Regions from separate parts of the Micromonospora sp. NPDC049529 genome, predicted to be linked through region 2. Evidence: riboswitches for the same ligand, from Rfam matches in the RefSeq annotation. Region 2 holds a riboswitch; each other region holds the start of a gene.
What was found. Region 2 has a riboswitch for S-adenosylmethionine ahead of ACZ6QQ_RS26345 (ABC transporter substrate-binding protein). Riboswitches for the same ligand answer to the same signal wherever they lie in the genome.
Positions count from the first base shown of each region.

Region 1 (7,469 bases), on a different contig from region 2:
GGCCCGGTGACCGTCGACCCGCCGTCGCCGGCCGCCGCCGCGCTGGCCGCCTCGACCGCCCCGGCGCGGAAGACCAAACCGGCACCGAAGGCCGCCGGGGACGCCGCCCTGATCGAGAGCGAGTCGGGTTCGGGGTGGCGGTCGCTCGACGTCGGCTCACCGTTCGACTACGGCCGCCAGGGCATCCTGTACGTCGCCGCGCACCTGCCCCGCCCCGCCGCCTCCGGCCTGCCCGACGCCGCCGGTACGGAACTGCTCGAACTGGTGACCGCGCTCGGTGGCCGTACCCTCGGGTTGTTCTCCTCGCGGCGGGCCGCGCAGCAGGCGGCGGAGCTGCTCCGGGCGCGGACCGACCTGCCGGTCCTGCTCCAGGGTGAGGAGTCGCTGCCGCTGCTGGTCCGCCGGTTCCGGGAGGACCGGGCGAGTTGCCTGTTCGGGGTGATGTCGCTCTGGCAGGGCGTCGACGTGCCGGGCGACGCCTGCCAGCTCGTGGTGATCGACCGGTTGCCGTTCCCCCGGCCGGACGAGCCGCTGGCGGCGGCCCGGGCGGCGGCGGTCGACGCCTCCGGCGGGTCCGGCTTCGCGGCGGTGAGCGTGCCGATCGCGGCGGTCCGGCTGGCCCAGGGGGTGGGCCGGCTGATCCGGTCGACCGGCGACAAGGGTGTGGTCGCGGTGCTCGACTCGCGACTGGAGACGGCCCGTGGTTACGGCGCCTTCCTGCGCCGGTCGCTGCCACCGTTCTGGTACACCACCCGGCCTGAGGTGGCCCGGGGCGCGTTGCAACGCCTCGCCAAGGACTGACCCGGCTCAGGGGGCGGTGGAGGCGACCACGACCGCGTCCGGCGGCACCTCGGGCGGGCGCCGGTGGGCCAACCGCCGGACCGCCGTGTTGAGTACGGCGATCAGCGGTACGGCCACCAGCGCGCCGACGATCCCGGCGAGCACCACTCCGGCGGCGATCCCGACGATCACCGCGAGCGGGTGGATCGCGACCGCCCGCCCCATGATCAGCGGTTGCAGGATGTGGCCCTCGATCTGCTGCACCCCGACCACCGCACCCGCGATGATCAGCGCGGTCACCGGACCGCTGTCGACGAGTGCGACCAGCACCGCGACCACGCCGGAGAGGGTGGCCCCGACGATCGGGATGAACGCGCCGAGGAACACCAGGGCGGCGAGCGGGAACGCGAACGGCACGTCGAAGATGACCAGGAAGATGCCGATGCCGACCGCGTCGATGAAGGCGACCAGCACGGTGGCGCGTACGTAGGCGACCAGGGTGGCCCAGGACGCGCGCCCGGCGTCGTCGATCCGCCACCGGGCGTTGACCGGCAGCAGCCGGACCAGGAACCGCCAGATCCGTTCCCCGTCGCGGAGGAAGAAGAAGGTCGCGAAGAGCACCAGCAGGGCGCCGGTGAGCAGCTCGAACAGGGTGGTGGCGGTGGAGAGCGCGCCGCTGGTCAGTGCCTGGGTGTTCTGGTCGATCCACTTCTGTGCTTCGTCGATGTACGAGTTGAGCTGGCTGTCCGACAGGTGCAGTGGCCCGGTACGGAGCCAGTTCTGGATCTGCCGGATGCCCTCGGAGGCGTTCTTGCTCAGCTCCGGCACACCGCCGACGAACTCGGTCACCACCCTGGTGAGCGTGCCCACCACCGCGGCCAGGCCACCGACGAGCACCAGTGCGGTGGCGAGCGAGCGCGGGAACCGGGCCCGGAGCAGCCAGCCCACGGCCGGGGCGAGCAGGGCGGAGAGCAGCAGCGCGATGATCAACGGGATGATCACGATGCTGACCATGCCAATGATCTTGAGCAGCGCGTACGTGACCAGGCCGATCGCCAACAGTCGCCACGACCAGGCCCCGGCGATCCGCAACGCCCTCGGCACCTCCGTGTCGTCCCGGCTGGACGTCGAGGAGTGCACCGACGCGACCTGGTCGCCGACGATCGGCGCCCGGGGCGGCGGCACCGGCGACGACGGCGGCTGCTCCGGCACCGGCGGATCGGCAGCCACGGGCACCCCCTCACCGACGGCCGGACGCGCGGCCCGGACCGAGGCTCGGCCGGACTCGTACGCGCGCCGGGCCCTCGCCCGCAACTGCTCGAAGCGGCTCAAGCACACCTCCTGGCTGGAGAACCGGCCCGGTCGAGGCTGGCTGGAAGACCGGCTCACCCGAGGCTGGCTGGAAGACCGGCCCACCTAAGGTAACCGGCAGGAACCTGGCGGAACGTTCCCACCGAGCCCTGAATTCTCCCCCAGTTTGCCCCCATCGGCAGCGCCGCAACCCTCCCGCCCGCCGTGACCTCGACCTCCACCGCCGCCGCTGGGGCCGCACGGTACCGTTCCGGTCGTGACCGCCGACCCAGACCTCGACAACGGCCTACCGATCCGCCTCCTGCACGACCGCGTCCTGGTCCGCCTGGAGGGAAGCGAAGGTGAACGGCGCTCGACCGCCGGCATCGTCATCCCGGCAACCGCCTCGATAGGCCGCCGACTCGCCTGGGCGACGGCGGTCGGTGTCGGCCCCAACGTGCGCTCGATCGTCTCCGGCGACCGGGTCCTGTTCGACCCGGACGACCGCTCCGAGGTGGAACTGCACGGCCGGGAGTACGTCCTGCTCCGCGAACGCGACGTGCACGCCGTCGCCGCCGAGCGGGTGAACACCGACTCGACCGGGCTCTACCTGTAACCACCCGGCGACTTGCCGTAACCGGGCTGACCGTAACCGGGCTGGCCGGTACCCGGCTGTCCGTACCCCGATGGCGGGCCGTATCCCGGTGGTGGGCCGTATCCCGGTGGGGGGCCGTATCCCGACGGCGGCGGGCCGTACGGGCCGTAGCCGCTCGGCACCGGCGGGGGCGTGAGCACCACCGGGATCGGCACCACCGGCTCCGCCGGCTCCTCGACCGTGCGCGGCACCCCGTCCGGGAAGTTCAGGTGGTAACGGGCCCCGTCCCAGACCCCCACCGGCGCCTGCGGATCCCGACCCACGAACGCCCACCGGTACGCCGTGATCGCGTCGAGCAACTGCCGCTCCTCGTACGCCGTACGGGCCCGGTCGGCCGGCTTGGTGTCCAGCCCGCGCAGCATCCCGTCGCGCAGCAGCGCCAGTCGGGTGGCCGAGAACTGGAAACCCCGCATCGCCCGCAGGCCCGGTTCACCGGCGACCCGACGAGCCCAGCGGCGGGCCGAGTGCCGCCGGCCGAGGCTGCCCAGCGCGGCCACCTCCGGCGGGCTGAGCCAGCCGGCGCGTACGTAGTCGGGCAGCCGCCGCTCGGTGAGCCGCCCCTCCCAGCCGCGCAGCCAGACCGCCAGCCCGACCATGCCGAGGAAGATCGGCACCATCACCCCGATGTAGCCGTAGAGCACTATCAGGTTCTGCCCGAGCGCCGCCGCCAGCGACGGCATCAGGTTCCACGTGCCGTGCAGCATCATCGCCGCCAGCAGTCCGGCCAACGGGGCGAAAATCCGGATCCGCCGGTCGGCCGAGCGGGCCGCGATGCCGAGGCCGATCCCGGTCATCGCGGTGAACAGCGGGTGGGCGAACCCGGTCAGCAGGATCCGGACGATGAAGATGGCGAAGACGTTCTGCACCCCGGTCGCCGGGCCGTACTGGTCCGCACCGGCGGCGTAGCCGTACCCGCCGAGGTAGAGGATGTTCTCCACCATCGCGAAACCGACCGCGGAAAGTCCGCAGTAGACGATGCCGTCGGTGATGCCGGACCACTCACGGCGGCGGAACAGCAGCAGCAGGAGCGGCCCGAGCGCCTTCGTCAGCTCCTCGATGAACGGCGCCCCGAGCACCGCGACCAGCGAGTCGGGCAGTCCCCACCCCGCGAACAGCTCGGCGGTCTCCCGGTTCACGTTCAACGAGGCGGCGGTGGCGACGAAGGCACCCCAGGCGAAGCAGAAGATCAGGTAGACCATCGGCTCCGGCTCGTACCGGTCCAGCCAGAGGAAGCAGGCGATCAACACCGGCACCGGCAGGATCGCCGCCGCCAGCCCGATGAGCAGTGCCTGGAGGCCGAGGTCGTCGCCGAGGGTGATCGCCATGTAGACCGCGCAGCCGGCGATCAGCAGGATCACCCCGGCCAGCACCAGCCCACGCCGCCAGGTGATTCCCCGCCCGGCGAACGTTACCGCCCGGGGCGGGATGGCGCTGACGGCCGGCGAGGGCAGCACGGCAGGCGGGGTCGGCGGCGGCGCATAGGGATCTCCGCCGGGCGGGGTGTCGGCCATGCCGCCAGCGTAGTCACCCGCGACCCGCTGGTCGGACCGCAATCCGCCCGGTTATGCTGCCAGCAGGTCACGAGTGCCAGCGACCAACGCATGCCAGCCCGAACAACGATCGGCAACCACCGGACGTTCGAGCGGACGGTGTGCGAAGCCCCAGCTTGCTGGCCGGCAACCCTCGTCGAGTTCGCGGTGGGGTGCCCTGGGTGATGACCGGGCCCAGCCCGATCCGGGTGCTGGGCAAGCGCGGGCCCCAACCCTCAGCAACCGGGGTCCCGGATTGCCGGAGGTCGTACCCATGCGTCCCACACCCGTACCCGTCTCCTCACCCGCCGTACCGCGCCCGACGGCCCCGACCGGGTCCGCCGCCGCACCGGCCGGGCCGCTCGACGTGCTCGGCGTTCCCGACCTGGTCAACCTCGACTACGCCGCCACCGCGCCGTGCGCCCGGGTCGCGGCCGACGCGGTGGCCGAGCTACTGCCCTGGTACGGCAGTGTGCACCGGGGCGCCGGGGCGCTCTCCCAGCGCAGCACGCTCGCCTACGAACGGGCCCGGCAGACGGTGGGCGACTTTCTCGGCACCCGCCCGGACGACGAAGTGATCTTCACCCGGAACACCACGGACGCACTCAACCTGCTGGCCCGCGCGGTCCCGGTCGGCACCACCGTGGTCACCTTCGGTGGCGAGCATCACGCCAACCTGCTGCCCTGGCCGAACACGGTACGACTGCCGGTGCCCCACTCGCCCGCGGCGGCCGTACGGGCCCTGAGCGAGGCGCTGCGCGAACTGCGCCGCGACACCGATCGGGCCGCGCCGGTCCTGGTGACCGTCACCGGTGCGAGCAACGTCACCGGCGAGCGCTGGCCGGTGACCGAGCTGGCCGCCGTCGCCCACCGGTACGGCGCCCGGATCGCGGTCGACGCCGCCCAGCTCGCCCCGCACGCACCGGTCGACATCGCCGAGTCGCAGCTCGACTACGTGGCGATCTCCGGGCACAAGCTGTACGCCCCGTTCGGCACCGGCGTGCTCGCCGGGCGGGCGGACTGGCTCGACGCGGCCCCGCCGTACCTGTTCGGTGGTGGCGCGACCCTCGGCGTCGGCACCGCCACCCACGACGTGCGCTGGGCGGACGGTCCCGGACGGCACGAGGCCGGCACCCCGAACCTGCTCGGCGCGGTCGCCCTCGCCGCGGTCTGTACCGCGCTCAGCGAGGCGGACCGGGACGAACTGCACGCCCGCGAGCAGGAGTTGCTGACCCGGTTGCGCAACGGCCTGCACGCCCTGCCGGGCATCGTCGAGCTGCGTACGTTCGACGCCGACACGCCACGGGTGGGCATCGTCTCGTTCGTCGTCGCCGGCCGGGATTCCGCCGATGTCGCCGCCGACCTGGCCCGGGGTCACGGAATCGGGCTCCGCGACGGACTGTTCTGCGCCCACCCGCTGGCCCGGCGGCTGCTCGCCGAGGCCGCCGGCCGCAGCGGTCGGTCCGACCTGCCGCCGACCGCGCTGCGCGCGAGCATCGGCCTCGGCAGTACCGCCGCCCACGTCGACGCACTCCTCGACGCCCTCGCCAAACTGGGCTGACCGCCCGCCACCGACCCGGCGCGCTGGTGCTCGGCGCGCTGGGCGCTGGTGCGCTGGTGCTTCGGTGCGCTGGTGCGCTGGGCGCTGCTGTCGGGCCGGTGCCCCGACCACCCGGGCCGCCGAGCCGGTCAGTGGGCCGCCGGGCGGGCGGTGTGGGTCGGGCTGGTCTGGGCACTCACCGCCTGGCGGACCAGGCGGTTCGCCTCGGTCCGCTCGACCCCGGTGGCCCGGAGCACGTCACTGGCCGTGGTCCGGACCTGGGCGACCACCACACTGCCGGAGAAGCCAACCCCCTCGTTGTACGCCCGCCCGGCGGCGGTGACCGCACGCAGCACCCGCTCCCGGGCGGCCTCCGGGTCCAGCCCGGCGCCGAGTTCCTGGTGCAGCAGCCGGACCGCGTCGGCCAACTGCCGTACCGCCGACGCCATCGCGGCCGGGATCGGCTCGTCGTCCTCCAGCGCGGTCACCGCCCGCCGGACCAGCACCCCACTGTTGTGTACGGCGTGGTTGATGTACTCGGCGCTTTCCGCGTACCGGGTCAGGGCCCGGCGTCGGTTCCACCGGGCGGGTGCGAGGGTGGCGGTCTCCCTGCCCCCCTCCAGCGCCTCCTGGAGGGTGTCCATGAACTCCTCCACCCGGCGCAGCCGCTCCAGTGCCATCGCGGCCCGGCCGGAGTCGTGTTCGCTCAGCGCGTCGGCGGTCACGGTCAGCTGTTCGGCCAGGGTCTCCAACGCGGGCCGGGCCGCCCGGTCCACGATCCGCAAAGGGTTGAGCGGCAGCAGCAGCGCCACCACGAACAGCCCCACCCCGCCGCCCACCAGCGCGTCGATGACCCGGGGAAACTCGACGTTGCTCATCTTCGGCGCCAACGCGACCAGCAGTACGGCGGTGGCGGCCGCCTGGGTAACCACGGCGACACTTCCGCCGAGGAAGATGGTGACGATGATGGACAGGGTGACGATCACTCCGAGCTGCACCGGTCCGCTGCCGACCACGATGATCAGCAGGTCCCCGATCCCGATCCCGACCGCGACTCCGAGGATCAGCTCGACGGTCCGGCGCAGCCGCTGGCCGAGCGAGGCGGCCAGCGTGCCCACCGCCGAGATCGGCGCGAAGACCGGATCCGTGTTGCCGAGGATGTCGTGCGAGATGTACCAGGAGAGCAACGCGGCCACGCCGGCCTGGAGGGCGAGCACGAAGTTGGCTCGGACGGCGTGCACCCGATCCTGCACCGTCGTCTTCGAACGCGCACTCAGCTCGCTCACTACGTGGTTGACCCGCTCGCTGTCAAGATCTGCGGCTGAGCGGACCTTGTTCCGGGCGGACTCCATGGCCGGGACTACCCACCATCGACCCGTTCAACCTCCAGCCGTGGCGGCGATCGGGGCGGTCGGATGACCGGGCTGACCGAGCGGTGGCGCACCGCCGCCCGGAACGCGGGTGCCACCGCCGCCGACTCCGCCCTGGACGATGCCGGCGGGGACCTGCTCCGGCGGTGGCGGGAGCCGCACCGGCACTACCACACGGTGGATCACCTGGTTGCCGTACTGGACGTGGTCGACGCCGAGGCGGGGTGGACCGGCGACGCCGACCCGGTCCGACTCGCGGCGTGGTGTCACGACGCGATCTACGACCCCCGGTCGCCGGGGGACAC
Region 1 is NZ_JBVJHT010000014.1:74,204-81,672, reverse strand. Features, by position in the region: gene ACZ6QQ_RS24530 (ATP-dependent DNA helicase) at 1-801, shown strand, start outside; gene ACZ6QQ_RS24525 (AI-2E family transporter) at 808-2,112, opposite strand; gene ACZ6QQ_RS24520 (GroES family chaperonin) at 2,348-2,686, shown strand; gene ACZ6QQ_RS24515 (PrsW family intramembrane metalloprotease) at 2,677-4,236, opposite strand; SAM riboswitch class IV at 4,362-4,483, shown strand; gene ACZ6QQ_RS24510 (aminotransferase class V-fold PLP-dependent enzyme) at 4,529-5,815, shown strand; gene ACZ6QQ_RS24505 (FUSC family protein) at 5,944-7,080, opposite strand; gene ACZ6QQ_RS24500 (HD domain-containing protein) at 7,210-7,469, shown strand, end outside.
Region 1: another riboswitch for S-adenosylmethionine. It lies ahead of ACZ6QQ_RS24510 (aminotransferase class V-fold PLP-dependent enzyme); the one in region 2 lies ahead of ACZ6QQ_RS26345 (ABC transporter substrate-binding protein).

Region 2 (7,469 bases):
GCGACCACCGTCCCCGTCGAGGCCGTCGTCGTCGCCAACGGCCACAACAGCCGACCCCGGCCACCCTCCCCCACCTACCCGGGCGACCTCACCGTCGAGCAGTTGCACAGCCGCGACTACCGCGACCCCGAACAGCTCGCCGGTCGGCGGGTGCTGGTCGTCGGCGGCGGCAACTCCGCCATGGACATCGCCGTCGACGCCTCCCACGTCGCGGCAAGCACCCTGCTGTCACTGCGCCACGGCGTGTGGATCGTGCCCAAGCACCTGCTCGGCCGGCCGGCGGACACCCTCAACGGCGCACTGGCGAAACGCCTGCCGTGGCGGCTGCGCCAGCGCGTCAGCCAGACCATGCTGCGCCTGTCCGTCGGCCGTCCCGAGAACTACGGCCTGCCCGCGCCGAGGCACGGCTTCCTCCGGGACCATCCCACCGTGTCGGACTCGCTGCTGTCGCGGATCAGCCACGGCAGGATCGGCGTACGACCCGGCATCGAACGCTTCGACGGCGACCGCGTCCGCTTCACCGACGGCACCGCCGACACCGTCGACCTGGTCGCCTGGTGCACCGGGTACGACGTCCACCTGCCCTTCCTCGAACCGGCGCTGCTCGGCGCGGGCGCCGACCGGCTGCCACTGTTCCGGCATGTCTTCCACCAGCAGGCGCCCGGACTGATGTTCGTCGGGCTGATGCAGTCCACCGGCTCGGCACTGCCCGTGGTCGAGGCCCAGGCCCGGCTCGTCGCCGCGCACCTGGCCGGGGAGTACGCGCTGCCCGCCCCGGCCGCGCAGACCGCCGACATCGCCGCCGAACTGCGGGCCGCCCACGGCCGCTGGGGCGACCGCCGTCCCGCGATGCGCATCGACTTCGACGCCTACCTCGCGCTCGCGGCGAAGGAGCTGGCCGACGGCGCGACCCGGACCCGGCGCGGCCGGGGTGTGCGCTGGCACCGGGCCGACGACGTTCGGGAGAGTCCACGATGAGCGACAGGCTCGACGGTAGGCGGGTCATCGTCACCGGCGCCAGCGGCACCTTCGGTCGGCTGCTGTGCGATCGGCTGGAGCTGGCCGGCGCCCGCGTCGTCGGCATCGACCTGCGCGCCGGCGTTCTCGGCGCCACCCCGGTCCTCGGCTGCGACCTCACCGACGGCGCCGCCGTACCCGGCGTGGTCGGGCTGGCGATCGAGAAGCTCGGCGGGCTCGACCTGTTGGTCAACAACGCCGGTGTCGGCGGACCCGCCCCGGCCGAGTTGCCGCCGGGCGACGCGGCCCGCCGGCAACTGGAGGTCAACCTGATGGCGGCATGGCACACCACCGCGGCCGCGATCCCGGTGCTGGAACGCAACCGGGGGCGGATCGTGTTCGTCTCCAGCCGGATGGCCCTGCTGCCGCTCCCGCTCGCCGCCGGGTACGGCGTCAGCAAGCGCGCCCTGGTCGCGTACGCCGACGCGCTGCGGCTGGAGGTCGGCACCCACATCGGGGTGAGCGTGGTCTACCCGAGCATGGTGGCGTCGCCGATCCACGACCCCACCGCCGAGGCGGGACTCTCCCTGCGGGGCGTCTCCCGGTACGAGCCCGTCGAGGGGGTCGTCGACGCGATCCTGCGTACGGCGACCGCCCGCAGGGCCCGGCGCGACGTGGCCACCACCGGACGCGGCCGGGTCGAGCTGTTCCTGGCCCGGCACCTGCCGTCCGTCGCGGGCGCGCTCGTGCGCCGCACCATCGCCCGGCGCGTCGCCGCCGGGGACCTGGACCGGGCCCCGCTGGCCGAGGGGATGCGCCGCCGCGCGGGCCACTGATCTGCCGCCGCCGGCCGCCCGCGCTGTTTATCGTCGGAATCGACGCCGTCGGGTTGAGCATCCGGCAGTGCGGGCGGGGTGGTGAGCACCACAGGCAGTCAGGGCCTATCCAGCTGGAACGGAACACCCTGGGTTCAGTAAGCTGACCCAGCCCATCCAGAGCGGCTGAGAGACCTGGCTCGTCGACGTCGCAGCAACCCCCCGCCGGGTGCGGGTGCTACCGCCAGGACCGATGGAGGTTGTGTTTCCGTGCGTACGCCCGCCGAGCGAGCGAGTCGGCTGCACGTCACCTGGCACTGGTGGCGGCGGCACGTCGATCTGTGCCGTACCAGCACCATGCTCTGTCGCCAGCACGGCTGACACCACCTGCCGGCCGAGCCGTCGCGCCGGCATCTTTCCCCCACCACCCCCGAGTCGGCGGTAACACGCCGTCCGGGTCGGGCTGCCGCGCGTCCATGTCCTGCCGGTCCTCCGGCAGCCATGCCGCGTGCACTTTTCTGGGAGTTTGCGCACATGCGTCTGTCACCTGTTCTCACCCGTCTGCTCTCCGCCGCGACGGCTGTCGTGCTGCTCGGCGTTGCCGCCGGCTGCGGTTCGTCGTCGTCCACCGACTCGGCGGATAATCCGTACAATCTGCTCCAACCAGGCACCCTGCGGGTCGGTACGCTGAGCGACGCCCCGCCGAACGTCTTCCTCAAGGACGGCAAGTTCACCGGCTTCGACAACGACCTGCTGACCGCGGTCGCCGGCAAGGTGGGGCTGGAGGTCGAGTTCGTCGGCACCGAGTTCTCCGCCCTGCTCGCGCAGGTCAACAACCACAAGTTCGACGTCGGCAGTTCCTCCATCACCATCACCGAGGCCCGGAAGAAGACGGTGGACTTCGGTAACGGTTACGACTTCGGCTACTTCGGTCTCGACGTGCCCGCCGGCTCGCCGATCAAGAGCTTCACACAGCTCAAGGGCGCCCGCGTGGTGGTCGTCCAGGGCACCGTCCAGGACGACTACGCCACCAAGGAAGGGCTCGACCCGGTTCGCGTACCGGACTACAACGGCGCGATCAACCAGTTGAAGGCCAAGACCGCCGACGCCTGGATCTCGCCCGCCGAGATCGGCGAGAAGTCCGCTCAGGACAGTGCCGGAAAGATCGTCCTGGTCGAGAAGCAGCTCAGCTCGGCACCGACCGCGTTCGCCGTGGCGAAGGGCAACAACGCCCTGCGCGAGGCGCTGGACAAGGGCCTCGACCAGGTGATCGAGGATGGCACCTGGACCCGCTTGCAGGAGCAGTACTACCCGGGACGTCCGGTCCCGGACACCTTCAAGCCCGGCAGCGGCAACGTCGCCTACCCGGCGGTCAACGCCAGCCCGGCCGCGACCCCCTCTGCCTGATCCGACGATGACCGACCAACGGGTCCGAGACAGGTAGGCGATGGACACTTTCAGGACGTTGTGGGAAACCTTCTTCGACCTGGACTCGATGCGGGAAGCCCTGCCCGAGATGCTCACGGTCGGACTGCGCAACACTCTGCTGCTTGCGCTGATCTCGGCCATCGTGGGCACCCTGCTCGGCATGCTGCTCGCCGTCGCCGGCCTGGCTCGGACCCGCTGGCTGCGCTGGCCGGCCCGGATCTACACGGACGTGTTCCGGGGCCTGCCGGCGGCGGTCACCATCCTGCTCATCGGGGTGGGGCTCGCGCCGATCGGGATGGCCTGGTGGGGACCGAACCCGTACCCGCTCGGCATTCTCGCGCTGTCGCTGATCGCCGCCGCGTACATCGGTGAGATCTTCCGGTCCGGCATCCAGAGCGTCGAGGCCAGCCAACTGGAGGCATGCCGGGCGCTCGGCCTGTCCTACCGGACGTCGATGCGGATGGTGATCATCCCGCAGGGGGTCCGGCGGATCCTGCCGGCGTGGGTCAACCAGCTGATCGCGCTCATCAAGGACTCCAGCCTCGTGTACTTCCTCGGTCTGCTGGCCAGTCAGCGGGACCTGTTCCGGGTCGGCCAGGACTACGCCGCCAACACCGGCAACGAGTCCGCGCTGCTCCTGGCGGGCCTGTTCTACCTGGCCATCACGGTCCCGCTGACGCACGCGGTGAACGGGATCGACCGCCGGCTGCGCAACGCCGGTACGAGCGGTCCCGACGAGGAGCAGAACGACAGCCTCTCCACCGGCACCGCGAACTCCACCGTGGGAGAAGGGACAGCACGTGCCTGAGTCCGGTCAGACAGAAGTGAGCCCACCGTCGGCCACCGAGACGGCGTCCGGGTCGGTGAGTCTGTCCACCCGCGACGTCCACCTCGCGTTCGGCCGCCACCAGGTGCTGCGCGGGGTCGACCTGGACGTCGGCCGGGGCGAGACCGCCTGTGTCATCGGTCCCTCCGGCTCGGGCAAGTCGACCCTGCTGCGCACCATCAACCGCCTACTGGAGCCGGACCGGGGCGACGTGCTCCTGGACGGTACGAGCGTGCTGCGGCGCGACCCGAACGTCCTGCGACAGCAGATCGGCATGGTCTTCCAGCAGTTCAACCTGTTCCCGCACATGACCGTGCTGCGGAACGTGACGCTCGCGCTCCGGCAACTCAAGCGGCTGCCGCAGGACGAGGCGGTGGAGGTGGCCCTGCGCCAACTGGACGTGGTCGGGTTGCGACACAAGGCCGAGGCGCGTCCCGTGCAGCTCTCCGGCGGCCAACAGCAACGGGTGGCGATCGCCCGGGCACTGGCGATGTCCCCGCAGGTCATGCTCTTCGACGAGGCCACCTCGGCGCTCGACCCGGAGCTGGTGAAGGGTGTCCTGGCCCTGATGGCGGACCTGGCATCGCAGGGGATGACCATGGTGGTGGTCACCCACGAGATGGGCTTCGCGCGGCAGGTCGCCGACCAGGTCGTCTTCATGGACCGGGGCCGGGTGATCGAGGCGGGCCCGCCCGCCGAGGTGTTCGACGCGCCGCGCAGCCAGCGGCTCCAGCAGTTCCTCGCCCAGGTGCTCTAGCCGACCGACCGGCGGTGTCACGGCGGATCGGCGTGGGCATGGCCCGTTCGACGAACCGCCCGTTCACCGAACCGCGCGGAGCTCGCGGGTGGCGCGTCGGCCGAGGTAGGCCGTTGCCAGGCCGCTGATCACGCCGAACATGGCGAGGACGACGACGGACAGCCAGGTGGTGCCGGTCAGCTCGTCATCGGCGGCGAAGATGACGAGCATCGCCACCGCACCGGGAGGAGAACCCGGACCCGGACGTCGAAGCCGTGGTCGTGATCGCCCGTACGACCCTCGACTGATCCGGCCGGCGGGGTGCGCTACTCCAGCTCGGGCATCCGACCCTCCGCGCGCAGTTGCTGGAAGTGCAGCTCCGGCGGCGGCTCCGGGTCCCAGTCCGACGGTCGGGGCGTCTCCGGACCGTCCGGGCCGACCCGCACGAAGGACTCCACCCGGGTCACCCGGCAGCGGACACCCTTCAGCTCGAACTCGTTCGTCCGCGGGGCTTCGAACTCCGCGCAAGCGCGCTCGTACGCCGCCCTGATCTCGTCGAACGTGGCGTTCTCGTGCGGGACGATGTCGCTGAACCTGAAGCTCGCCGATTCCCGGGCGGCCTGCGGCGTCGCGTACGAGTACGACGATCTGGGTCGCCACCTGCCGTCGACCTGCTCACCGAGGGTGAAGCCGACCGGTAGCAGCACCACGTTCGGGTGGGTGGTCAACGCCCGACGGGAGTCCTCCCGTACGTCGTCGGGAACCATGCCCAGCTTCTTGTAGAACGCGGGGGCCATCTCCATCCGCAGCAGGCCGTCCGAGAGCCCGGTGGCCGCGGCGGGATCAATGACGAATCCCTCCATCTGGGACTCGGCCCGGTCCGTCCGATCCGTCTTGCCCGTCGGGCGGGGGTCCGGGTCGGTCGGCCGGGGCGGCTCGGGCCCGTCCGGTCCCATCCGGAGGAAGGGCTGGGCGCGGATGATCCGGTAGCGACGGCCGTTGACCGTGAGGTCGTTGACCACCTCCCAGTCGAGCAGCCGGATCGCCGCCTCGTACTCCTTGCGCTCCGCCGCGTTCTCGGCGGTGTCCGGCGTCTCGCTGAGCAACCGCCGGAAGTGGGAACCGAGAGCATCCCGGGTGCCCTGCGGCTGGTTCCCGATCAGGGTCATGATCCGCCACCGGCCGTCGATCTCCTCTGCGGAGCCGAAGACGGGAGCCCCCCACATCAGTCTGGGATAGGCGAGCGAGCGACGCCGGGCGTCGTCCTCGGACACCGCCGATACCGGATCATCCCGATGCTCGATCCTGATCAGCAGGTGATCGGGCACCTGCTTACCGTGAGACGTCATGCACGCAGTGTGCCCTGCCGTACCTCGATCCGCGGCCCGCACCACGCCCACGGCCAGAACGACTTACCTGGTGAGACACCCTTGCCAGCGGCCCCCTGTGGGTCAGGGAAGACCATCGTGGACGGGTGTTGGTCGACGAGCGATGAGCGGCGCGGACGATATCGCGGCAGAACACCCGGTTTGTCGGATAATCCTGCCGCCCCCGCCGATCCGAGCGGCAGCGCGGCCGGTCAGGTCGGCCACCCCGAGTTCGACCGGCTCCTGGCTGCCGGGCACGACCCTGTCACGTCGGCATGGGCGAGGGTGGGGACGATGACGACGGTGGGCGGTTGAGGTGTCGGTAGGTGAGCACGACGAAGAGCAGGACGATGTTGACCGCGCTCGCCGCGACGAGGGGTGGCGCCACGAGCAGGCCGGGTGTCATGGCCCCGACCGCGAGCAGTCCGGCGAGGGCACGCCAGGGTCGACGAGCCCGGAACACCAGGGTGAGCAGAATCCGCCCGACGATGTGCAGTGCGACCCCGCCGACGATCACGACCGACCACACCGCCCGGGTCTCGCCCAGTGGTTGCCGGATGAGCAGTGCGTCGCCGACCGCGATGACGACCACTCCCGCAATCATGATCCCCTGACAGTAGGAAACGGCGATGGCGGCCCGTGGGGCGTTGGCGTCGACCACGGTGCCGAGATTCCGCCCGAGCGGAAGGATGTAGATCCACAACAGCATGACGGCACCTCCGAAGGCGACCGCGAAGGCGACCGTACGCAGGTAGTCGAAGCCCGAGGCGCTGTAGCTCAGTCCGCTCACGAGGATCGGCACGCCCAGGGCGACGATGTAGATCTGCCGGTAACGCTCCGCGATGTGCTCGCCGATCACCCGCAGCTGCCGCTCCGGTACGTGACTCAGTCGGGGAACCGGCCAGCCGAGCCAGGAACTGACGCCGTCCAGGGCGATCGCGACCGCCCACAGGATCAGCCGGGGCCCCGCCGGCAGAGCGGCGCCCACCAGCCACGGGACGGCGGAGATGCTGAACCAGATGAGGATCCGCACCGAGCGCGCCTGGAGCGGATGGCCCCACAGGACGGGGATGATCACCAGTCCCCGACCGACGTTGATCGCGGTGTACGCACCCGCGAACAGCAGACCGTCCTCGCCGAAGGCGCGGGGTACTGCGGCGGCCATCAGCAGTCCGGCGAACATGACGCCGATGATGAGACGTTGAAGGTACGGCTCGTCCGGATTGAACCAGTCGGTGGACCAGGCGGTCGCGACCCAGACCCACCAGATCGCGGCGAAGAGGACCGCCGACTGCGCCCCGTTGAGCAGGCTCGGATCGTCCAGTAACCGCTGCGCTATC
Region 2 is NZ_JBVJHT010000016.1:29,884-37,352, forward strand. Features, by position in the region: gene ACZ6QQ_RS26335 (flavin-containing monooxygenase) at 1-978, shown strand, start outside; gene ACZ6QQ_RS26340 (SDR family NAD(P)-dependent oxidoreductase) at 975-1,793, shown strand; SAM riboswitch class I at 1,943-2,032, shown strand; gene ACZ6QQ_RS26345 (ABC transporter substrate-binding protein) at 2,307-3,179, shown strand; gene ACZ6QQ_RS26350 (amino acid ABC transporter permease) at 3,220-4,008, shown strand; gene ACZ6QQ_RS26355 (amino acid ABC transporter ATP-binding protein) at 4,001-4,783, shown strand; gene ACZ6QQ_RS26360 (hypothetical protein) at 4,847-4,999, opposite strand; gene ACZ6QQ_RS26365 (DUF5954 family protein) at 5,089-6,111, opposite strand; gene ACZ6QQ_RS26370 (low temperature requirement protein A) at 6,395-7,469, opposite strand, start outside.

Region 3 (7,469 bases), on a different contig from region 2:
AGGCGACGACCCTGCCGGACGCGTCGTGGCGCAGCACGCTGCTGTACAAGCGCCGCCCGCGTACGACCAGCGCCTCGTCCACCGCCCGGATCCGCTCCCGGTCGGGTTTCGCCGCCTCCCACTCCAGGTCGCCCAGGGGCGCGTCCTGGACCAGCCGGCCGTCGAGATAGGCGATGTCGTCGAGGTACGCGTCGGGCGTCGAGCCGATCCACCGCACCAGCGAGTAGCCGTCGGCCCGGCTCCACGCCGAGGCGAGCAACTCGTCGAGGCGCGCCTGGTCCAGCGTGCTCAGGTCGAGCCGGCGGCGGACGTCAACCAGAGCGTTGCGCGCACCGAACGAGGTGGCGAACTCCCGACCGGGCTCCACCCGGGTCGGCTCGCCGGGCAACGGGCCCTGCGACATCCCGTTGATCCGCTTCCGTCCGAGCTCCCGAACGGTGCGCAGGGCGTACGCGTACAGCGCCCGGCCGATGCCCTGGCGCCGGTAGTCCGGCAGCACCTCGATGTCCACCGACGCGTTCTCGGTGTTCTCCAGTTGGGGCAACTCGATGCTCAGGTATCCGACCGCCCGGCCGTCGAGGTGGGCGAGGACGAACCTCGTCTCCTCGCCGGGCATCGGATGGCGCAGCTGACCGTAGAAGCGCTGGCGACAAAGCGGCGGGAAGTCCGGCTGGTCGGCGGCGAGGATCGCGGACCGGACCGCGTACGCCTGCTCGACCGCGAGGTCGTCGGCGACGTCGAGTGGGGTGATGATGAGGCCTACGGAGGTGGCGGCGGTGTCCATGTCCCCGAGGGTGCCCGGCGGCCGCGACGAGCGCGAGCGAATTAGCCGGGGGTCGTTGGTCGGGAGGACGATCGCACAACGCCTCCGGCGCTGGGTCGTAAGAGCTTCAAAAGTCTACGGCGATACGCCCTCCCGCACGGAGCATTTTGCGTCGCCCGGTTCGCGCCGTCAAGCCCCGCGCGGGGTATTTTGCTAACGGGTGGCAAATCACCAGTTACCCACCGCATCGGACACGTCCACCGATCGGCCTAGTTGTCCAGGTCCGATCGGCCGCAGCGAGCACCGACCAGCGGGGCGCTCCGGCCGATCGGACCAGCCGGATCAGCCCAGCAGCCCGGCCTCGCGGGCGGCCTTCAGTGACGGCTTGACCCGGTACGTCGGCCCCACCAGCGACGCCACCGCGTCGATCGTCTTGAGTCCCTCACCGGTGTTGTAGACAACGGTCTCGGCCGTCGGGTCGAGCCGTCCACTCGCCACCAGCTTGCGCAGGCAGGCCACCGTCACCCCGCCCGCCGTCTCGGCGAACACCCCGGTCGTACGCGCCAGCAGCCGGATCGCGTCGCGGATCTCGTCGTCGTCGGCGTACTCCATCCAACCGCCGGTACGCCGCACCGCCTCCAACGCGTACACCCCGGCGGCCGGGTCGCCGATGTTGAGCGACTTGGCGATGCCGGTCGGCTTCACCGGCGTGATGGTGTCGGTGTCGTCGTGCAGGGCGGTCGCGATCGGGTTGCAGCCGGCCGACTGGGCGCCGAACACCTTCCAGCCGTTGGCCGGCGCCTCGACCAGTCCGATCTCGACCAGTTCGCTGAACGCCTTGTCGACCTTGGTCAGCAGCTCACCGCTGGCCATCGGGATGACCACCTGCTCGGGGATGCGCCAGCCGAGCTGCTCGGCCACCTCGTACCCCAGGGTCTTGGACCCCTCGGCGTAGTACGGCCGCACGTTGACGTTGACGAACGCGGTGTCCTCGAACTCGTCGGTCTCCACCAGCTCACCGCAGAGCCGGTTCACGTCGTCGTACGAGCCGTCGATCGCGACCAGGTCACCGCCGTAGACCGCGGTGGTGATGATCTTCCCCTGCTCCAGGTCGGCGGGGATGAACACGATCGAGGGAACCCCGGCGCGGGCCGCGTGCGCGGCGACCGAGTTGGCCAGGTTGCCGGTGGAGGCGCAGGCGAACCGGTTGAAGCCGAGGCCGCGCGCGGCGGTCAGCGCCACCGAGACCACCCGGTCCTTGAACGAGTGGGTGGGGTTCGCGCTGTCGTCCTTGACCCAGAGCGGCGCAGTCATGCCCAGTTCGGCGGCGAGGTGCGGGGCGGCGACCAGCGGGGTCAGGCCGGGGTCGAGGGTGACCCGGGTGGCCGGGTCCTGGCCGGCGGGCAGCAGTGCGGCGTACCGCCAGATGTTCTGCGGCCCGGCCTCGATGTCCGCTCGGGTGACCTTGGCCAGGGCATCCTGGTCGTAGGCGACCTCAAGCGGGCCGAAACACTCGTAACAGGCATGCTGCGCGATCAACGGATACTGCGCGCCGCAGCCCCGACAGACCAGCGCCCGAGCCGGATTGACCGGCACGTCACCGTCAGCAGTGGTGGTGGAACTCTGAGTTTCGCCGAGGATCGCAGTCATGCGATGCCGTCCTCTCATCTTTCCCAACGCCGCGCGGTGCGGCGGGGACGGACTTGGCACCTGCCACCCGGCTCGTCATCGAGCCGGCGGGTGGTTGCCGGGGCTTCATCGGGCCGTATCCCTCTGCCCCTCTGGATGAGGTATTCAGTTGTACGACCGATCCTACGGGTGAACCCCGCCCCAGCGCAGCACCCCCACACCCCCTGTGATCCAGACCCCACCCGCGCGCCACCCCACGCACCACCCCGCGCGCCACCCCAAGATCCGCGCACTTTCACGGAATTAGTGGTTATTTCACGCGCGATAGCCACTCATTCAGTGAAAGTGCGCCGGGTGGGTGGGGCGCGGCGGGGTCAGCTGACCACGTCCTTGCGGGTGAAGCGCCAGAACGCGAGGCTCCAGAAAATCGTGGCGTAGCTGATCGCCGAGATGCAGCCGCGTACCAGGTCGTCGGTCTGGAACGGAGTGGAGAGCAGGCCCAGCCAGGCGGTGCTGTAGTGGGTCGGCAGGAAGTCGCGGACCACCCCGAGCGCCTCGATCTGGTCCAGGATGCTGGACAGGATCCAGAGCAGCACCGCCCCGCCGACCGCGCCGAGGGCCGCGTCGGTGGAGACCGAGAGCAGGAACGCCAGCCCGGCCACCACCAGCAGCGCCACCGCCAGGTAGCCGAGGACACCGAGCAGCCGGAGCAGGCCCTCGCCGGCCGGGATCTGGGCGGCGATCGTGCTCTGCAACGGCTCCCAGCCGTACCGGAGAATGCCGGCGACCAGGGCGGTGCCGGCGAGCAGCAGCAGGGCCAGCCCCGAGTACGCCAGCGCGACCACCAGTTTCACCGCCAGCAGCCGCGCCCGGGGCACCGGCACCGCCAGCAGGTAGCGCAGGCTGCCCCAGTTCGCCTCGCTGGCCACGGTGTCGCCGCAGAACAGCGCCACCACGACGACCAGCAGGAACGACGACGACACGAAGATGCAGAACAGGGCGAAGTTGAGCCCACCCGTGGTGGCCAGGTCGATCAGGCTGGCGAACTCGTTGTTGCCGTTGTCGTCGTCACCGCCCGAGTTGAACTGGAACGCGATCAGCACGATGAGCGGCAGCAGGACCATCGCCGCCAGCGTCAACTGCGTACGTCGCCGGGCGAACTGGCGGCGCCACTCGGTCGCCACCGACAGGGTCGCCCCCGGCCGGTAGCCGGTTGCCGCACCGGCGCTTTCGACGGTCACCTGATCCGTGCCGGCCATGTCAGCGGTCCCCGCTTCCCCGTGAGTTGTCGCCGACCAGGGCGAGGAACGCGTCCTCCAGGCGGCGGCGCGGCATCACCCGGTCGACTCCCACGCCGGCCCGGACCAGTTCGGCGACCACCTCGCTGCGGGCGGTCCCGTTCACGTCCACCACCAGCGCCCCGTCCCCGTTGGACAGCACCTCGACGCCGTCCAGCCGGTCGAGTACGGCCCGTGCGGCGACCGGGTCGCTGACGTCGAACTGCACACTGGGCGACTCGCCGACGATCTCCTCGACCGGCCCGGAGGCGACGATCCTGCCCTTGTTCACCACCACCGCGTGGGTGCAGGACTGCTCCACCTCGGCCAGCAGGTGGCTGGAGACCAGCACCGCCCGGCCGCCGGTCGCGTACCGGCGCAGCACCCGGCGCATCTCGGCGATCTGCGGCGGGTCGAGCCCGTCGGTCGGCTCGTCCAGCACCAGCAGCTCCGGCAGGCCGAGCATGGCCTGGGCGATGGCCAGCCGCTGGCGCATCCCGTGGCTGTACGTCTTGATTTTGCGGTGGACCGAGTCGCCGAGGCCGGCGATCTCCAGTGCCTCCTCGAAGTGGGCGTCGGCGAGCGGCCGCCCGGTCGCCCGCCAGTACGTCCGCAGGTTCGCCAACCCGCTCAGGTGCGGCAGGAAGCCCGGCCCCTCGACCAGCGAGCCGATCCGGGACAGCACCGGCGAGCCGGGGACCAGCCGGTGCCCGAAGACGAAGATCCGGCCGGCGGTCGGCTGGGTCAGCCCCATCAGCACCCGCAGGGTGGTGGTCTTGCCGGCACCGTTCGGCCCCAGCAGGCCGACCACCTGCCCCCGGTGCACCTCGAAGTCGACCCGGGAGACGGCGACGAAGCCGTCCGCGTACTCCTTGCGCAGGTCGCGGATGACCAGCGGGATGTCGGCGTACTCCGCGGTCACCGAGGTGTCGTGGCGGCGGTGCCGGCGGCGGACCACCAGCAGGACCACGACGAGCCCGACCGCGATCGCGGCGAGCAGGGCGGCCAGCGCCCAGCGCCAGAGTACTCCGGTGGTGGGGATCGGCTCCCCGGTCACCGTTGGCAGGGTGATCCGGTCGCCGCCGAGCGCCACCGAGTAGACGGTCGGTTGCGCCGGGGTGGCGTAGCCCTGGTCGGAGGTGGCCAGCACCAGCGCGAGCCGGTGTCCGGCCTCGACCCGGTGCACGATCGCCGGCAGGGTCACCCGCGCGGGCGCGGCACCGGCCAGGTCGGTCGGCAGGCCGGTCAGCCGGACCGGGGCGATCAGGCCGCTGGGCAGTTCGGCGGTCCCGTCCGGGCCGATGTCGTAGAGCTTGGCGAAGAGGACCGCCTCGCCGGTCGGTGACGCGGCCCGGATCGACACCGTCGGGGCGCCGACCACGTCGACCGGGTCGTCCAGCGGTTCGGTGACGAACCGGGCGTGCTGACCGGGCAGGTCCCCGGCCACCCCGCCGACCACGCTGGAGAGCGCCCCGGCGAACGGCACAGTGGAGATCGCGGCCGGGTTGCCGTTCGGCGGGTTGGCGATCTGCTGCGGCGGGCCGGCGACCGCGACCTCGCGGATTCCGCCGCCGGCCGCAGCGTCCGTGCCGGTCAGGCCGGGATAGTCGGCGGTACGGAAGCCGGTCGCGACCAGCCCCCGGTCGAGGGCGTCGAAGCCGGCCAGCCGGGACCAGGTGAAGCTGGTGCCGGGGTCGGCGGCGTCGCCGCGTACGTAGTGGTCGAGCCACTGCACGGTGAGGAACTTGACCCGGTCCTGGTCGGACTGTGGGCCGGCGCCGCCGTCGTGCCCACCGGTGAACCAGGCCACGCGTACGGGGGTGCCGGCGGCGGCGATGCCACGGGCGTTGGCGTCGGCCTCGCTGAGCGGGAAGAGCGTGTCGGCCTCGCCCTGGATGAGCAGGGTCGGCGCCTTGATCCGGTCGAGTACGCCGGCCGGGCTGGACCGGCGCAGCAGGTTGACCGCCGCTTCGCTGGCCCGTCCGGTGGTGGCGATCTCCAGGTAGGCGGCACAGACGTCGGCGGCGAACCGGCCGCAGGCCGGACTGGTCGGCCCGACACCGGGGCCGGCGCCGGGACCGATGCCCGGACCGGGGCGGGTCGACGGTGCCACGCTGGGCGTGACCGTGGGGGCGGCGGTCGGCCCGGTGGTCGACGCGGTGTTGCCGGGCCCGCCGGCCGGGTTGGTGCCGCCCGGTCCGAGGCCGCCGAGGCCACCGGGGCCGGTGCCGCCGCTGCCGAACAGGACTCCGGCCCAGCCCTTCTTGAACACCCCGTCCAGGGTGGACCGGCCGCTCGACTCGGGCAGGAACGACGCGGCCAGATCGTGCCAGGTGATCATCGGGACGATCGCGTCGACGCGAGGATCGGCGGCGGCGAGCAGCAGGGCCAGGCCGCCGCCGTACGAGCCGCCGACGACGCCCACTCTCGGGTCACCGGTCGCGTCGGTACGGATCTCCGGCCGGGCGGCGAGCCAGTCGAGCAGCCGGGCGGCGTCGCGTACCTCGAAGTCGGGGCTGTCCAGGTGGATCTCCCCGCCGCTGCGGCCGAACCCCCGGGCGGTGTAGGCCAGCACCGCGTACCCGTGTTCGGCCAGCTCCTCGGCGTCGGCGCGGACCGATTCCTTGGTCCCGCCGAAGCCGTGCGGCAGCAGGACAGCCGGGACCTTGGCCGTGGCGCCGGCCCCGTCGGGCAGGTACAAGGTGGTGTCGAGGTCCACCGGCTGGTTCCCGTCCGGGCCGGACCGGACACCGATCAGCCGGTCCTCGGTGCGGAAGGAGTCGCCCTCGGGCCAGACCGCCCAGCCGACCAGTCCCGCGAGCAGGGCCACGACCAAGACGGACGCACCAATCCGGCGGCGACTCGATCGTGGCGTCCCGGACCGGCTCGCCCCGGACAGGCTCGCCCCCGGCCGGACACGGTGGAGGGCACGGCGGAGCCGGGACGGCAGCGCGGAAGGCATGGGCACACCGTACGGCCCGGAACCTGTGCTGTGGCTGAGATCCGCCGTACGTCCGTCCGGTCAACCCGATCGGTGAGCGAAACGCATCGTACGAACATCCCAAGGCCAAGCACGGCAGGACAAATTCGGACTATGTGAATTCCGATCTACTGGGGCATATACCTCAATCGATACATGTCGCTCAACAATAAGTACGCAGAGTCACGATTTTGAGTACCCGTGACCACAGGTGAGCAACTGACGTGAAACTGACTGTTCGTCGTGGATGGACGGAGTCGGGCGTTCAGTTAGTTTTCCGCTCCGGTGGGCGGGACCCCGGCGGCCTCCCGGCGCCCACCGCCACCGGACCCTGGCCGTCGCCGGAGGAGACCCACGATGACAGTTCCCGCGCGACGGCCCCGAGGATGGCCGAATGCGCCCGGCAACGCACTGCGCCTGTTCCTCGTGCTGATCTTGCTGGTGCCGATCGCCGTACTCTTCGTGCAGTTGCAGCGATCGGTCGACGCCGATCAGGAACTGGTCGCCCGGGAGCAGCACGGGATCGAGTATCTGCGCTCGTTGACCGATGTGACGGTGGCCCTCACCGAGGCCCAGTCGGCGGCCGTCGCCGGCCGGCCGGTGCTGCGCGAAGCCCTGACCACGGCGGTGGTACGGACCACCGCCGTCGACACCCGCCTCGGCGCGCAACTGCGCACCCGGGAACGCTGGGCCGGCGTACGAGCCAAGATCGAATCCCTGCCCGACCGGGGCGCGACCAGCCCGGACGCGGTCTTCACCGTCTACCGCGAGACCGCCGACCTGCTGCTGGCCCTCTGGGGCAAGGTACGGGAGAGCTCCG
Region 3 is NZ_JBVJHT010000014.1:51,246-58,714, reverse strand. Features, by position in the region: gene ACZ6QQ_RS24435 (GNAT family N-acetyltransferase) at 1-784, opposite strand, end outside; gene thrC (threonine synthase) at 1,106-2,413, opposite strand; SAM riboswitch class I at 2,425-2,555, opposite strand; gene ACZ6QQ_RS24425 (ABC transporter permease) at 2,767-3,651, opposite strand; gene ACZ6QQ_RS24420 (alpha/beta fold hydrolase) at 3,653-6,631, opposite strand; gene ACZ6QQ_RS24415 (hypothetical protein) at 7,007-7,469, shown strand, end outside.
Region 3: another riboswitch for S-adenosylmethionine. It lies ahead of thrC (threonine synthase); the one in region 2 lies ahead of ACZ6QQ_RS26345 (ABC transporter substrate-binding protein).